One region of the Vibrio sp. 1069 genome, then DNA from elsewhere that is predicted to be linked to it. Evidence: predicted binding sites of a transcription regulator. Region 1 holds the regulator's gene; each other region holds the start of a gene.

Evidence for each region. Region 1 encodes MetJ, which represses methionine synthesis genes. Its sites were predicted from a motif close to TTAGACNTNTANANGTCTAA; they were not measured.
Region 2: the regulator MetJ is predicted to act here: its motif matches at 1,857-1,876, upstream of metN (methionine ABC transporter ATP-binding protein MetN).
Region 3: the regulator MetJ is predicted to act here: its motif matches at 2,116-2,135, upstream of metH (methionine synthase).

Annotation. Positions count from the first base shown of each region.
Region 1 covers NZ_JAWOWP010000023.1:44,206-50,051, reverse strand. The annotation lists gene R7040_RS22180 (malic enzyme-like NAD(P)-binding protein) at 1-986, shown strand, start outside; gene metJ (met regulon transcriptional regulator MetJ) at 1,100-1,420, opposite strand; gene R7040_RS22170 (O-succinylhomoserine (thiol)-lyase) at 1,646-2,806, shown strand; gene R7040_RS22165 (bifunctional aspartate kinase/homoserine dehydrogenase II) at 2,822-5,230, shown strand; gene metF (methylenetetrahydrofolate reductase) at 5,493-5,846, shown strand, end outside.
Region 2 covers NZ_JAWOWP010000006.1:79,546-85,391, forward strand. The annotation lists gene treR (trehalose operon repressor TreR) at 89-1,036, opposite strand; gene gmhB (D-glycero-beta-D-manno-heptose 1,7-bisphosphate 7-phosphatase) at 1,111-1,662, opposite strand; gene metN (methionine ABC transporter ATP-binding protein MetN) at 2,004-3,038, shown strand; gene R7040_RS11890 (methionine ABC transporter permease) at 3,028-3,705, shown strand; gene R7040_RS11895 (MetQ/NlpA family lipoprotein) at 3,738-4,547, shown strand; gene R7040_RS11900 (Zn-ribbon-containing protein) at 4,674-5,450, opposite strand; gene syd (SecY-interacting protein) at 5,453-5,846, opposite strand, start outside.
Region 3 covers NZ_JAWOWP010000037.1:3,218-9,063, reverse strand. The annotation lists gene R7040_RS23990 (cation:proton antiporter) at 661-1,992, opposite strand; gene metH (methionine synthase) at 2,184-5,846, shown strand, end outside.

The DNA.
Region 1 (5,846 bases):
AGCCAGTGATGGAAGGTAAAGCGTTACTGTTTAAGCGTTTCGCAGGTCTTGACTCTATTGATATTGAAGTTAAGCACCGCACGATCGATGAATTTGTTGATACTGTTGCGAGCATTGCAGACACTTTTGGCGGTATCAACCTTGAAGATATTAAAGCACCAGACTGTTTTGAGATTGAAAAGCGTCTGATTGAGCGTTGTGATGTACCAGTATTCCACGATGATCAACATGGTACTGCTATTGTAACGGCAGCGGGTATGCTGAATGCAATCGAACTTCAAGGTAAGAAACTTGAAGATTCAACAATTGTTTGTCTTGGCGCTGGCGCTGCCGCTGTAGCGTGTATGGAGCTTCTGATCAAATGCGGCGCAATGCGCGAAAAAATCTACATGCTAGATCGCAAAGGTGTGATTCACACTCGTCGTGATGATCTTAATGAATATAAGCAGCTATTTGCGAACAATACAGATAAGCGCACACTAGAAGACGTGATTGAAGGTGCAGATCTGTTCCTAGGTGTATCTGGTCCAAACCTATTGCCAGCGGAAGCGTTGAAGTTGATGGCAGATAAGCCAATCGTATTCGCATGTTCTAACCCGGATCCTGAAATCAAGCCGGAACTTGCTCACGCAGTTCGTGATGACTTGATCATGGGTACTGGCCGTAGTGATTATCCTAACCAAGTTAACAACGTATTGTGTTTCCCATTCATTTTCCGTGGTGCTCTTGATGTGCGTGCAAGTGAAATCAATGATGAAATGAAACTTGCAGCCGTTGAGGCGATTCGTGAGCTAGCAAAAGAGCCTGTACCTGAAGCCGTATTGAAGGCTGCAGGTGTTGATAAGCTAGAGTTTGGTGCGGACTATATTATTCCAAAACCAATGGATTCACGTTTGCTACCACGTGTTGCAAAAGCGGTTGCTCAGGCGGCGGTTAATTCAGGTGTAGCTCGTATCGAGATGCCTGAAAACTACATGGCAGAGTAATATATCTTTCAGATGTGATACATAAAAAATGGGACGCTATTGCGTCCCATTTTTTATGTCATTCATTTGGCTCGAGGCAAGAGTTATTACCTGAAACCTCTTATCAGGCTTTTTTATTCTTCGTCGAATGACTCAAATTCGATGCCCATTTCCGTCATCAGCGCTTTTACTTCTGTTGGAATATCATCAGGACGGTCTTTACGAAGGTCTTCATCTGTCGGAAGTGGCTGACCTGTGTACGCGTGCAAAAATGCCTCGCATAGCAGTTCGCTATTGGTTGCATGGCGTAAGTTATTGATCTGACGGCGAGTACGCTCATCAGTTAGCACCTTTAAAACTTTTAGCGGGATAGAGACGGTAATTTTTTTTACTTGTTCGCTTTTTTTGCCGTGCTCTGCATATGGGCTAATGTATTCGCCATTCCAGTCAGCCATTGCACACCTTCATTTATGTAATCGGTTAAAAATAATTTAGGTGCTGATTTTAGCTGCATTTACCGCCATAAGCAAAGACATATAGACGTCTAGAAGTGTTGACGTCTCATTTTTTGACGAGTAAAGTGAACATAACAGCAAAGGAAGCGTGTTGATCACTTTATGTTACTCATTAGATATAGCGCATTCCTATTTAGAAGTCATTACCCGTGAAAGGATACACCCATGAGCACTCGCAAACCTGCGACCATTGCAGTACGCACTGGTATTGAATCAGACAGCCAATATCATGCTGTCGTTCCACCTATTTATCTTTCCACTAACTATGGTTTTCCTGCTTTTGGTGAAGTGCCCAAGTATGATTACACACGATCTGGTAATCCAAACCGCGGACTGTTGGAAAGTGCGCTATCTGAACTTGAGTCTGGAAAAGGAGCGGTTGTTACTAACTGCGGTACGTCGGCATTAAATTTATGGGTTTCCGCTTTTCTCGGCCCAGATGATCTCATTATTGCTCCTCACGATTGTTATGGCGGCACCTATCGTCTTTTTAATACTCGAGCTAGCAAAGGCGATTTTAAGGTTCAGTTTGTCGATCAATCAGACGAACAGGCTTTAGATGCTGCATTGGCACAAAAACCAAAACTCATTTTGCTAGAAACTCCGTCAAACCCTCTGGTTCGCGTAGTGGATATTGCAGCTACCTGTGAAAAAGCGAAACAAGTCGGCGCGTTAGTTGCGGTGGACAATACCTTTTTGACACCCGTGTACCAAAAACCTTTAGAGCTAGGTGCGGATTTTGTTATCCACTCCACAACAAAGTACATCAACGGTCATTCGGACGTAATTGGTGGGGTAATCATCACCAACACAGAAGCGCATGCAGAAGAGCTTGCATGGTGGGGCAATTGTATTGGTGCAACGGGCACACCTTTCGATAGTTACATGACACTGCGAGGTATTCGTACGCTTGGTGCTCGTATGAAAGTACATGAAGAGAGCTCACAGCAGGTACTGGCTTACCTACAGAAACAAGCGTTAGTTAAAACTATCTATCATCCAAGCCTGCCGGAACATCCAGGTCATGACATCGCTAAAAAGCAGCAAACGGGCTTTGGCTCTATGTTGAGTTTTGAGTTTGCTGGTTCGTTTGAGCAGTTAAAGGTGTTTGTGAAAGAGCTCCAACTGTTTTCATTAGCTGAATCATTAGGTGGTGTAGAAAGTTTGATTTGCCACCCGGCATCCATGACTCACCGTGCAATGGGTGAGGAGGCACTGGCGGAGGCTGGGGTCTCTCATCAACTATTGCGTTTGTCTGTCGGTTTGGAAGATGCACAAGACCTCATCACAGATTTAGAACAAGCGTTCGCTAAAGCTACCCAGTAATAGGAGACGATAACAATGACTGTACAACGTCAGCTGCATAAGTTTGGTGGCAGTAGCTTAGCAAACCCAGAATGCTACTTACGCGTTGTGGGTATTCTCAAAGAGTATTCGACAGAAAATGATCTTGTGGTCGTCTCTGCTGCAGGAAAAACCACTAATCGCTTGATTGAGTTTTTGGAAGGGTTAAATAAAGATGGCCGAATTGCGCATGAAGCGCTTCAAAGCTTAAGACAGTTTCAAACTGAGCTAATAGAAAGCTTGTTGGAGAGTGAAGCAAAAGAAGAGCTGTTAGCTTTATTACATGATGAGTTCAGTACTCTCTCGGAGCTGACTGCACCACTCACTAATGCGCAAAAAGCCGCGGTACTGGGGCACGGAGAAGTATGGTCTGCTCGCCTATTGGCCGCGTTATTATCTCAACGTTCTATCCCTGCGGTTGCACAAGATGCACGAGCGTTTTTACGTGCAGAAGCGGGAACTCAACCAGAGGTTGATCGCGCTCGTTCATACCCTTTAATTAAAGAGATCCTCGCGCAGCATAACCATAAACGTGTGGTAATTACTGGCTTTATGGCTCAGAACGAGGCAGGAGAAACCATTCTACTTGGTCGTAACGGCTCTGACTATTCTGCAACGGTCATAGGCGCGCTTGCTGAAGTCAGTACTGTCACGATTTGGAGTGATGTTGCTGGTGTCTATAGTGCCGATCCACGTTTGGTGTCTGACGCTTGTTTATTACCGTTACTTCGATTGGATGAAGCCAGTGAACTTGCTCGCTTAGCTGCCCCAGTGCTACACAGTCGCACGCTTCAGCCTGTGGCGCAAAGTACCATGGACCTTAATCTCAAGTGTAGCTATCTGCCAGAGTCGGGTTCTACTCGTATTGAGCGTGTATTGGCATCTGGTCGTGGCGCTAAAATTATTACTTCACTGGATGATGTTTTATTGGTGCAGTTGTCTTTCATGCATGGGCACGACTTCGAAAAAACACAGAGTGATGTATTACAAGCGTTGCAGCGCGCGCAATTAGAGCCACTGGCATTTGAAGCTCAATCCGATCAGCACACGCTACGCTTGGCTTACACCGCAGAAATCGCCGGTGGTGCATTGAAACACTTGCAAGAGCTTGCGGTAGAGGCTGAAATTAAGCTAAAAGAAGGTTACTCGCTCTTAGCTGCGGTAGGTGCAGGCGTTACGAAAAACGCCAATCATTGCTTTGGCTTTTATCAGAAGCTAAAGCACTCTCCGGTAGAATTTATCTCTGAAACAGACTCAGGGCTGAGCCTAGTCGCTGTTTTGCGCCGTACTGATACTGAGGCGTTGGTTCAAACGATTCATAGCCAGTTGTTCCAAGCGCAAAAACGCGTGGCAGTGGCTTTATGTGGCAAGGGTAATATTGGTTCTAGTTGGTTAAATTTATTTGCGACGCAAAAAAGTGAGCTCGAAAAACGTCATGGTATGAGCTTTGATCTTGTCGCGGTTGTGGATAGCCAAACCTATTGGTTCGATGAGCAAGGTATTGAGGCGGCGAGTGTTGCTGAACGATTTGATGATGAAAGCATAGCAAACAATGGGGATTGGCTGGCACGTTTGGGAGCGCTTAAAAGCTACGATGAAGCCGTCGTGCTTGATGTTACCGCAAGTAAAGAGTTGGCTCAGCGCTACGTAGAAATCGCACAGCAAGGCATTCATTTGATTTCCGCTAACAAAGTTGCCGGTTCCGCAGATAGCCAGTACTACCATCAGGTTCAAGATGCATTCGCTAAAATTGGTCGTCATTGGCTATACAACGCAACGGTTGGTGCTGGGTTACCGATAAACCATACCGTGCGAGATCTTCGTGAAAGTGGGGATGAAATCGTCGCTCTATCGGGTATTTTCTCGGGGACGCTATCATGGCTGTTCCAACAGTTTGATGGTTCTGTGCCATTTAATGATTTAGTCGATCTTGCTTGGCAGCAAGGTTTAACCGAACCTGATCCTCGTTCTGATTTAGATGGCTCCGATGTAATGCGTAAGTTAGTCATCTTGGCTCGAGAGTCGGGCCTAGATATAGAACCAGACAGCGTTAAAGTTGAGTCTTTGGTGCCAGAAGAATTAAGAGAACTGAGCTTAGATGATTTCTTCGATAATGGAGCGTTGTTGAGTGAAATACTTCAAGAGCGTCTGACAAAAGCACAGAGAAACGATCAAGTGCTTCGCTATGTGGCGCGTTTAGAAAAAAATGGTAAAGCAACGGTGGGAGTCGAAGCGTTATCTCGTGAGCACGCGCTCGCCAACTTATTGCCATGCGATAACATTTTTGCCATAGAGAGCAAGTGGTACAAAGATAACCCTCTGGTCATTCGAGGACCAGGCGCTGGCAGAGAAGTGACAGCCGGCGCTATTCAATCCGACCTCAACCGATTGGCTGGTTTATTTTAAAGTTGCGATTGACCTAAAAACCCTGGAATTAATCCAGGGTTTTTTATTCCCCTATCAGTGCCATACTGAAGTCATAACCCGTGCAAAATGGTGAGATGATGCTCAAGTAGAAACTTGAACTATCTTCATTATTAACTTGAGAAAAATTCATAATTACAAGGTTGACATTAAATCGTATTCAATACATTCTGTAGACATATAGACGTCTAAACGTCGATTTTAAGGATTTGTTTTCGTGGCGGAGTGCCGCAGGGAGAGTAAGATGGGATATACGCACGCAGGCCATATCGACGCCTTGAACCAGAATATTGCTGAGTTATCAGATAACATCAATGTATCGTTTGAGTTTTTTCCGCCAAGCAGCGCTAAGATGGAAGAAACACTTTGGAATTCAGTGCACCGTCTTAAAACGCTTCAACCTAAATTTGTTTCTGTGACTTACGGTGCGAACTCCGGCGAGCGTGACAGAACACACTCCATCATTAAAGAAATTAAAGCCACAACCGGATTGGTTGCCGCTCCCCATCTCACTTGTATTGATGCGACTCGTGAAGAGTTGATTAATATTGCCGATGATTATTGGAACAATGGTATTGAAAATATCGTCGCTCTGCGT
Region 2 (5,846 bases), on a different contig from region 1:
CATTCGAAGACAAAAAACAAAATGGGAACAGTCCCATTAATTGAGAATGATCACAGTATAATTTTAGAGCAGATCGTTTTAGTGTGGATTAACAAACGATAGGCTGTTGAGTAAAGTGAACCACTTCCTCATCGCCATTTAATTGATTGATCAGCATGTTAGCGGACTTCTCACCTGCAAGGGTATAACCTGGATCGACACTAAATACTTTAGGGAAAAGGAAAGAGAGCAATTCATTACCACCAACACCTGTCACAACCACGTCTTCACGGCCTAACTCTTGAAGACGCTTAATCACGCCCAACGCGATAGTGTCACTGGCGCACACGATGGCCTGAGTATCAGATTGAAGGACTTTGTCTACCAACTGATAAGCACTTTCATGGCTCAACTTACCCGTTTGGAAACAAGGTGCAATTTGCTTGCGTTGACACCAAGCTTTATAAGCATTTAGACGAGCTAAGCCAGTGGTTTTGTCTTCAGGATCAACACCAATATAAGCAATGCGAGATAAAGATTGCTGCTCAAGGTGAGACAAAGCCATGTCTATCACACCTTGGTTATCGTAGTTGATCGAGGAAACCATTTGCGTGTCCATCGCGATCACGACGATACGATTCCCCCACGCCGCCAATGCTCGCTCATCACATCCAGTAAAACCAAACACGATCACCCCATCGACGTTGCGACGTCTAAGCACATCCAAATGCTCATTGGTTTTATCGCGATCGAATTGGCTCTCCATGATCACCGCATCATAACCAGCGGAATACAAAGCATTGAGCATGGTACCAACGGCGCGATTTTCTGATGGTGAATCTAAACGGGAGATGATAACCCCAATAACCTTTTGACTGCCACCACGCATCGACTGCGCCGACTTTGATGGGACGTAGCCTGATTCACGAATGATTTGCTCTACCTTCTCACGCGTTTGCGGTTTCACTTTTGGATCGTTAGTAAGCACACGGCTTACTGTCGATTTGCCCACGCCTGCCAATTTTGCGATATCAAGAATGGTGAGTTTTTTGCTCATAAGTGTTCAGACTAAAAGAAGGAATCAAACAAAAGGGAAGCAGTGGCTTCCCTTAACTCAGTCAGTAATGAAGATTACTTGTTTAAGTACGCAGGCACATCTGCAATGCTATCTAATACTACCGTTGCAATGGCTTCGCCCTGTTCTGTTACTGGCTTACCAGTGCGAACCAAAATCTTAGTGCCAACGCCTGCCGCTTCTGCTGCCATCATGTCTTCAGCTTTATCGCCGATCATCACAGATTTCTCCATGTCGATCTTCAAGAAGTCACGCGCAGAAATGAACATGCCTGGTTTTGGCTTACGGCACTCACAATCTTGCTTGTACTCGCCAATGCCATGTTCTGGATGATGTGGACAGTAATAGATACCATCGAACTCAACACCATTATCAGCAAAGTTCCAATCCATCCATTGAGTCAGAGACAAGAAACGGTCTTCACTGAATTTACCGCGTGCGATGCCCGATTGATTCGTCACTAACACTAGAAGGTAGCCTTTATCTTTTAGCGCTTTCGTCGCTTCAAATACACCATCAATGTACTCAAAATCATGTTCGTCATGAACGTAGCCGTGGTCAACGTTTATCACGCCATCACGATCGATAAAAACAGCAGGTTTTGCCAAAACGTATTTCTCTATTAACTCGGTTTAATCAGATTATTACATACCTTATAAACTTCAACACTATCTAATTCATTCTAGGCCTCGACAAAACGGTTGATTTGTTGGGCAAGAATCGGTAAATCTGAGGGTGCCCTGCCGTCTACCTCCTGCTTTCTATCTATACATCTCCGTTTCGAAACAGAACATCCATACATTTAGACGTCTAGACGTAAAAATATCTATTGACTTCATTCTGCTTAACCCATAGCATCAACTGAAAATTGAGATAAAGCTCAACATTAAGTTCTGTCAAAGGCCGTTTTTGACAGCGAAGTTCCCCGTATCTTTGGGCAGGTTGAAACATGATAGAAATAAAAAACGTCAATAAAGTGTTCTACCAAGGCAGTAAGGAAATCCTTGCCCTGAAAGACATTAACCTACACATCGACAAAGGCACCATCTTTGGTGTTATCGGTTCATCTGGTGCTGGTAAAAGTACGCTGATCCGCTGCGTAAACATGTTAGAAGCGCCGACCTCTGGTTCCATCATCGTTGATGGTGTAGATCTAACCAAACTCAGCAAAAAGCAACTAGTCGAAACACGCCGTAACATTGGCATGATCTTCCAGCACTTTAACCTGCTTTCGTCTCGTACTGTGTTTGATAATGTGGCATTGCCCCTAGAACTGGCAGGTAAAGACAAATCGCAAATCACAACAAAAGTAACTGAGTTGCTAAAGCTTGTAGGCTTAGCCGACAAACACGAGAGCTACCCATCTAACTTAAGTGGCGGCCAAAAACAGCGTGTGGCAATTGCTCGTGCATTGGCATCCGATCCTAGCGTGCTGCTTTGTGATGAGGCCACTAGCGCACTAGACCCAGCAACAACTCAATCTATCCTTGAGTTATTGAAAGAGATCAACCGCAAACTCAACATCACGATTTTACTTATCACTCACGAAATGGAAGTCGTAAAAAGCATCTGTCACGAAGTAGCAATCATCGGTGGTGGTGAGCTGGTGGAAAAAGGCACCGTTGGCGATATTTTTGCGCACCCTAAGACAGAGCTAGCGCACCAATTCATTCGCTCAACGCTGGATCTTTCCATTCCTGAAGATTACCAAGCACGTCTGCAAGCAGAACGTGTTGATGGCAGCTATCCGTTGGTTCGCTTAGAGTTTACTGGCGCAACCGTCGATGCACCGTTAATGTCGCAAATTTCTCGTAAATACAATATTGATGTGAGTATTTTGAGTTCCGACCTTGATTACGCTGGTGGCGTGAAATTCGGCATGATGGTCGCAGAGCTATTTGGTAACGAAGAAGATGACAACGCAGCTCTTGAATACCTGCGTAAGCACAACGTAAAAGTAGAGGTACTTGGTTATGTCCTTTAATACGATTTCTGAATGGCTGAGTTTAAACAGCAAACTACTTTTAGGTGCAACGTGGGAAACGCTTTACATGGTTGCGGTTGCCGGATTAGTCGGCTTTGCTGTGGGTATTCCATTAGGCGTAATCCTCCATATTACTAAGAAAGGCGGCCTACTTGAAAACACCAAACTAAATAGCGGCTTAGGCGCTATCGTTAACATTGGTCGTTCAGTGCCATTCCTCGTACTGATGGTTGCGATTATTCCAGTGACAAAAATGCTGGTTGGAACCTTTATCGGTACAACCGCAGCAATCGTCCCACTGACTATTGGCGCCATTCCTTTTGTCGCTCGTCTTATTGAAGGTGCTTTATTAGAAGTACCGACAGGCTTGGTGGAAGCAGCGCAGTCAATGGGGGCGACACCAACACAGATCATCACAAAAGTTCTACTACCTGAAGCAATGCCGACTATTGTTAACTCAGTAACGATTACCTTGGTCACTCTCGTTAGCTACTCAGCTATGGCGGGTACGGTAGGCGGCGGCGGCCTAGGTGACGTAGCCATTCGTTACGGTTTCCACCGCTACGATGTAACTATCATGGCCGTGACTGTCGTGATGTTGATTGTTCTAGTACAGATTATTCAGTCTATCGGCGACGCAGTGGTGCGCCGTGTAGACCACAGATAAGCATCAAAAATACAAATTATAAGGAGATAAAGATGAAATTTAGCCTTAAAGGTCTTTTGACTGTAGCAACGGCCGCCTCTGCTCTTGCTCTAGCGGGTTGCGGCGACAAAGAAGTAGACGTAAACAAAGTAAAAGTTGGCGTTATTGCTGGTGCTGAAGCACAAGTAGCCGAAGTTGCCGCTAAAGTAGCAAAAGAGAAATACAACCTAGACGTTGAGCTAGTAACATTTACCGATTACGTAACACCAAACGCCGCTCTGGATGATGGTTCAGTAGACGCGAATGCGTTCCAGCACAAACCATACCTAGACCAACAAGTGAAAGACCGCGGCTACAAACTGGCTATCGCGGGTAACTCATTCGTTTACCCTATTGCTGGTTACTCAAAGCAAGTAAAATCAATTGATGAAATTCAAGATGGCGCACGCATCGCAGTACCAAACGACCCAACTAACCTAGGTCGCTCACTACTGCTTCTTGAGCAACAAGGTTTAATTACGCTACGTGATGGCGTTGGTCTACTCGCTACAGTACGTGACATCGTAGGCAACCCTAAAAATATCGAAATCATTGAACTAGAAGCCCCACAGCTTCCACGTTCATTGGATGACGTAACGCTATCTATCATCAACACCACTTACGCAAGCTCTATCGACCTATCGCCAGAGCGTGACGGCGTGTTCGTTGAAGATAAAGACTCACCATACGTAAACCTAATTGTCGCTCGCGAAGAAAATGTTAATGCGCAAAACGTACAAAACTTCGTAAAAGCTTACCAAACGGAAGAAGTTTACGAAGCGGCAAAAGAGCTGTTCAAAGGCGGTGTTGTGAAAGGTTGGTAATCCCACTTTTCAAAACATGACTGAAAACAACGTTCTAAACATAAACGTTCTAAACACAAAAGGGCTGATGTGAAAACATCAGCCCTTTCTATTTGTCTATCTACCCATTTAAGTAGCTTCAATTCGCTACTTAAGATGGTCCCAAGAGATATTCGACACGATTCGGCAGTCATCACACTTAAAATGAAATATGTCATGTAGTGGCTCATCGAGTAGCCACTCGCCATCGCATTTTGGACACTTGCGCGCTTTCTCGCTCTCCAGCGACTGACCACCGACACGATACTGGTAATAGTACGTAGGGATCTTCGTGATGTATTCGATACGGCCACGTAAGTCCCAACCTCGGCGAAACAGCACACTATCCACATCGCAAATTTCGTGCAGCGCCGCATGTTCCGCTCGGCAACCCCCTGCCATTTGGATTTCATCACACGCTTGCCACTCAGTCTGCCACTTAATGACGGCTTTATGGTCTCCATTAAGTGTTGGCTCATTACGATACAAAGGAATTGGCAACAGGGTTTCACCACTTCGCAAAGGCGAACACGTATGAACATAAGTCGTGTACAACACTTGCCAGCTAGGTGTCTCTTTTTCGGCTGCTTGTTCTGAATTCAAATCACGCCCCAGCATACGCATTTTCGGAGCAAGCAAAGACGCATCCGACAAACGGTTCATGCACACTTTGACGAAATCTGAGTGATAACGTGGATGCAAGCTGTCTTGTTCTGGGCAAACAACACGAACGAAAAATTCACCTTCTCCCATCACTATCGGAAATTCACGACCTAATACTTGGCCGTTGTAACGCAGAGCATCCATCAAGCCATTAATGGCTTTGTCTACCGCGCTGACGGTGGTGTTATCAAAACACTCAAACTGCAACTCAACAACATACATACTTAGACGGCAGCCTCTAACTTATTCAAGAACTCAACCAATGAATCTGCCAATACATCACGTTTAGAGGTACCCAAACGCTCTAGAATCACATTGCCAGTGAGGTTACAAATAGAAATCACATCCATTTCCTCATCTGTCGCTGCGATAAATACTGTTGGTTTAAGTTTCAAGCGGCGCTGCGTCACCAAATGACCAAGAATATTTTCTTGTAGACGCACGAAATCGTCATCGCTCCAGACTTGCAGCAGCGTCAACGAATTACCTTGCCAAGTTGCCTCCATATCGGCGCAGTATTGAGAACCATAAAAGGCTTTAACATCATCTTGCAGTGACAACTCAATCGCATTTTCCACATTGGTGAAATCGGCCATTTCATCACGTGCGACCGCTTTC
Region 3 (5,846 bases), on a different contig from region 1:
GGCAGGCTTCCCTCTGGCGATGCTTTCTAAGCCCTGTTTGAGTGAAGTGGAACGCAGTTTTGTGTGGTTCCTGCAGTCTCGAGCGCTAGTTTTGAGCCTCTTCATTCACCAAAGCTCCTTTTATTCGATATTAGAAAATCTAGTTATGTGACAGAGTTTAATTGTTTGAAGTGTCGCTTGTTTCTAATTTGAAAACAGGACGACTTTGAATACAAGTTTAGTCTCACTGAGATCAAGAAGGAGGGGGGCTACATTTCTGTTAAGGCTTTGATCTACCTGAATGCTAGCTCAGTTTTATCTTGGTGAGGTTGCTAACCTGTTTGGGTTCTGAACGCAATTACCCTAAATGCCTCTTTCTCATAAAAATACAAACTCGCTCATTGCTAAGTATTGTGGAAGTTTAGCTTTGATGTTTACGAGGAGCCTATATTGCCAAGGTAAGAGAAGTGATACAGATGAAAATGGGTAAATTAAAAGGCTCGTCTATGAATACTATCTATCAGCAATAGTTAGTATCTATGAAAATGTAGCGTAGCGATTCTTCGTATATTTGATGGTATATCAAAGAATAAGGAGCCTTCGTCCTTGAAGGGGAGTCTGAAAATTAGTTATGAAAAAAGCAGCTAGGTAGCTGCTTTTTATTTATTAAGTTACGTGTCTTTAAGAGTCCACTGTCTCCGTATGTTCCGGAGTGGTTATTGCTTGGTTGTTCTCTTCCATCTTCTTCTCTTCTGCTTTTGCTTTTTCAATCATTGGAGTGATTGTTGAGCCTTGAATGAGGATAGAGAAAACAACGACGGAGTAGGTCATTACAAGAATAATCTCTTTTACATCGATTAACTTATCTTGAATCACCCAAATACCAGATGGAATGGAAAGTGCCATTGCCAATGCAAGGCCCCCGCGTAAGCCGCCCCACGTCAAAATACGTACTGACCACGGGTTATATTTTCTGTAACGCTTAAAGCCAATGTACGAGAGAAATACGCTTAAATAGCGAGCTGCTAGTACAAGAGGGACTGAAATAGCCATCATGATCCAGTCTTCTTTGTGGAATTCAAACAGCAGCATCGACATGCCGATCAGTAGGAATAACACGCCATTCAAGAACTCATCAACAAGCTCCCAAAAATGGTCAAGGTGATCTTCACTCTCTTTTGAAAAGCCAATAAAGCGTGTCCAGTTGCCAATCATAATACCGGATACAACCATTGCTAGTGGGCCTGATACATGGATGTATTCAGCAAATGCGTAACCTGCTGTTGGGACACCAATGGTAAGTAACAATTCCATTGAGTGATCATCGGTGGCACTGATCAAGTAGTGGAATAGCAAACCGAGGACGAAACCATATGTGATACCACCGATAGCTTCTTGGATGAAGAGTAAGGTGACACTACCTACAGTTGGTGCCTCAGTGCCAAATGCAATCGTAAATAGAGTGACGAAGATAACCAAACCGAAGCCATCATTGAAGAGCGATTCTCCTTCAATCTGAGTGGAGATACGTTTAGGAGCATCTAGTTTTTTCACAATAGCCAATACAGCGATTGGGTCAGTTGGCGATATTAGAGCACCAAATAGTAAGCAGTAGACCAAATCAAATTGGATGCCAATTAACTGACAAAACCCATACAGCGCAAATCCAATAAAGAACGTAGAAAACAGTGTGGCTCCAAGGGCTAAAACAGTGATCTCCCACTTTTGATCTTTAAGGTTCGGGAGTTTGATGCCTAGTCCACCAGCAAATAGTAAGAAGCCAAGAATGCCTTTGAGCAAGAAATCTTCGAAGTTAATCCTTGTGACCGTCTCCGTTGCAATTTCGGTGAGATGGAACCAGTTGTTTTGACCCGCAATTAAGATTAGAAGTGAAAGCACCATTGAACCTGCGGTAATCGCAATGGTGGTTTGCATCTTTCCTATCTTGCTGTTTACAAAAGCAATTAGCATCGCAGCTGCGGATAGAAAACATAAAGTATGATAGACCGACATAGAGCTCTCTATTTGTAACATTTTATGAATGGAATTCTCGGCTGATGCTGCTTAAATAGCAAACATTTTTTCGTGATTATTTTGTAAGTTAAGAAGGAGATAAAATAATCATTAATTCCACGTTTAGACGTCTAGACTCCTGAAGTTTGTGTGATAGGATGGAAAGATAACTAAAGGAATGAGGCTGTACTGTGGGAAGTAACGTAAGACAACAGATTGAAGCTCAATTGAAGCAACGTATTCTTTTGATTGATGGTGGTATGGGAACCATGATTCAGGGATACAAACTTGAAGAGCAAGACTATCGAGGAACGCGCTTTGCGGATTGGCATTGTGATCTAAAAGGTAACAACGACCTGTTGGTTCTAAGTCAGCCTCAACTTATCAAGGAAATTCACGCTGCATATTTAGAAGCGGGTGCAGATATTCTCGAAACCAACACGTTTAACGCAACAACCATTGCGATGGCTGACTACGAGATGGAAAGCCTAAGTGAAGAAATTAACTTTGCAGCTGCCAAGCTTGCACGTGAAGTTGCAGACGAATGGACCGAAAAAACACCCGATAAACCGCGTTATGTCGCAGGGGTTTTAGGGCCGACGAACCGCACTTGTTCTATCTCTCCTGATGTAAACGACCCTGGATATCGAAATGTTTCTTTCGACGAGTTAGTTGAGGCTTACTCTGAATCGACTCGTGCTCTAATTAAAGGTGGTTCAGACCTTATTCTTATCGAGACCATCTTCGATACGCTTAACGCTAAGGCTTGTTCATTTGCTGTTGAAAGTGTGTTTGAAGAGATGGGGATTGAGTTGCCTGTGATGATCTCGGGGACTATTACTGATGCTTCCGGTCGGACATTATCCGGTCAAACCACAGAAGCGTTTTACAACTCATTACGTCATGTTAAACCGATTTCGTTTGGTTTGAACTGTGCACTTGGTCCAGATGAGCTGCGTCCTTATGTTGAAGAGCTCTCTCGTATATCAGAATCTTTTGTTTCCGCTCACCCAAATGCTGGGCTTCCGAATGCATTCGGCGAATACGATTTGTCGCCAGAAGATATGGCTAAGCATGTTAAAGAGTGGGCTCAAAGTGGCTTTTTAAACTTGATTGGTGGGTGTTGTGGTACAACTCCTGAGCACATTCGCCAAATGGCACTCGCGGTTGAAAATATCGCCCCTCGTCAATTACCTGAACTTCCCGTTGCTTGTCGCTTGTCTGGCCTGGAGCCACTCGCTATTGATAAAGACTCTTTATTTATCAATGTCGGTGAGCGTACGAATGTAACCGGTTCTGCGCGTTTTAAGCGCTTAATTAAAGAAGAGCTGTACGATGAAGCGCTCGATGTGGCTCGTCAACAAGTTGAAAATGGCGCTCAAATTATCGATATCAACATGGATGAAGGCATGTTGGATGCACAAGCTTGTATGGTTCGCTTTTTAAACCTTTGTGCGTCAGAACCTGAAATCTCAAAAGTACCAATCATGGTTGACTCTTCCAAGTGGGAGGTTATTGAAGCCGGTCTTAAGTGCATCCAAGGCAAAGGCATTGTTAACTCGATCTCTCTCAAAGAAGGCAAAGAGAAATTCGTTGAACAAGCTAAGTTGATCCGCCGTTACGGTGCGGCTGTGATTGTGATGGCGTTTGATGAGATTGGGCAAGCAGATACACGTGAGCGCAAAGTAGAAATTTGTACCAACGCTTACCGAATTCTTGTTGATGAAGTGGGCTTTCCACCAGAAGACATCATTTTTGACCCCAACATTTTTGCCATTGCTACGGGGATCGAGGAGCATAATAACTACGCGGTGGATTTCATTGAAGCCGTTGGCGATATCAAACGTGATTTACCACATGCGATGATATCTGGTGGTGTTTCTAACGTCTCATTCTCTTTCCGTGGCAATAACTATGTACGTGAAGCGATTCACGCGGTGTTCCTCTACCACTGTTTTAAAAATGGTATGGATATGGGGATTGTGAATGCGGGTCAGTTAGAAATCTACGATAACGTGCCTGAAAAATTGCGTGAGGCTGTGGAAGATGTCGTTCTTAACCGTCGTGATGACGCCACTGAGAGATTGTTAGATATCGCGGCGGAATATGCAGGCAAAGGGGTAGGTAAAGAGGAGGATGCCTCTGCACTTGAGTGGAGAACTTGGCCTGTTGAAAAGCGTTTAGAGCACGCGTTAGTGAAAGGAATAACTGAGTTCATCGTTGATGATACCGAAGAGGCTCGTGTCAACGCTTCAAAGCCATTAGAGGTGATTGAAGGCCCACTAATGGATGGGATGAACGTCGTCGGAGACTTGTTTGGTGAAGGTAAAATGTTCCTTCCTCAGGTCGTAAAATCTGCACGAGTGATGAAGCAAGCAGTCGCGCATCTGGAGCCCTACATCAATGCAGAAAAGCAGGTGGGACAAACAAACGGTAAGATTTTGCTAGCGACGGTCAAAGGTGATGTACATGATATCGGGAAAAATATCGTTGGCGTTGTATTGCAGTGCAATAATTATGAAATTATTGATCTTGGTGTCATGGTTCCTTGCGAAAAGATCTTAAAAGTAGCGCAAGAAGAAAACGTCGATATTATTGGTTTATCAGGGTTGATCACGCCTTCATTAGACGAAATGGTGCATGTTGCAAAAGAGATGGAGCGTCTCGACTTTAACTTACCTCTTCTCATCGGTGGCGCAACAACGTCAAAAGCCCATACAGCAGTTAAGATTGAGCAAAATTACAAGCATCCAGTGGTTTACGTGAACAACGCCTCACGTGCAGTGGGCGTATGTACTTCTCTTCTGTCAGATGAACGTCGCCCTGAGTTTGTTGAAAAACTTGAAGCTGATTACGAACGAGTACGTGATCAACATAATCGAAAGAAACCGAGAACCAAACCAGTGACATTAGAAGCGGCTCGAGCGAATAAAGTTGCTATCGATTGGGAAGCTTACACCCCTCCAGTGCCTGTTAAGCCTGGCATTCATATCTTCGATGATTTTGATGTGGCTATATTACGTCAATACATCGATTGGACACCATTCTTTATGACTTGGTCACTTGTGGGTAAGTATCCAACAATTTTCCAACATGAAGAAGTTGGTGAAGAAGCAAAACGTTTATTCGAAGATGCCAACGAGTTACTTGATCGAGTTGAGCGAGAAGGCCTGTTAAAAGCGCGTGGAATGTGTGGCTTATTCCCTGCTGCGAGCGTGGGGGACGACATTGAAGTTTATGCTGATGAAACTCGTACCGACGTTGTGAAAGTATTACGTAACTTGCGACAACAGACCGAGAAACCAAAAGGATTCAACTATTGTTTATCCGACTACATCGCACCTAAAGAGTCGGGTAAACATGATTGGATAGGGGCATTTGCTGTCACTGGTGGTATTGGTGAACGAGAGCTTGCTGATGAATACAAAGCACAGGGAGATGATTACAACGCAATTATGATTCAAGCGGTGGCGGATCGCCTAGCCGAAGCGTTTGCTGAGTATTTGCATGAGCGTGTCCGTAAAGAAATTTGGGGTTATGCAGCTGATGAAGATTTATCTAACGATGATCTCATTCGTGAAAAATACCAAGGTATTCGCCCTGCGCCGGGTTATCCCGCGTGTCCTGAACATACTGAAAAAGGACCGCTTTGGGAGTTACTTAATGTGGAAGAGAACATTGGTATGACTCTAACCTCCAGCTATGCAATGTATCCGGGCGCGTCAGTCTCTGGTTGGTATTTCTCTCATCCTGACTCACGTTACTTTGCGATCGCACAGATCCAAGAAGATCAGCTAGAGAGTTACGCCGATCGTAAGGGGTGGGATAGGATCGAGGCTGAAAAATGGTTAGGG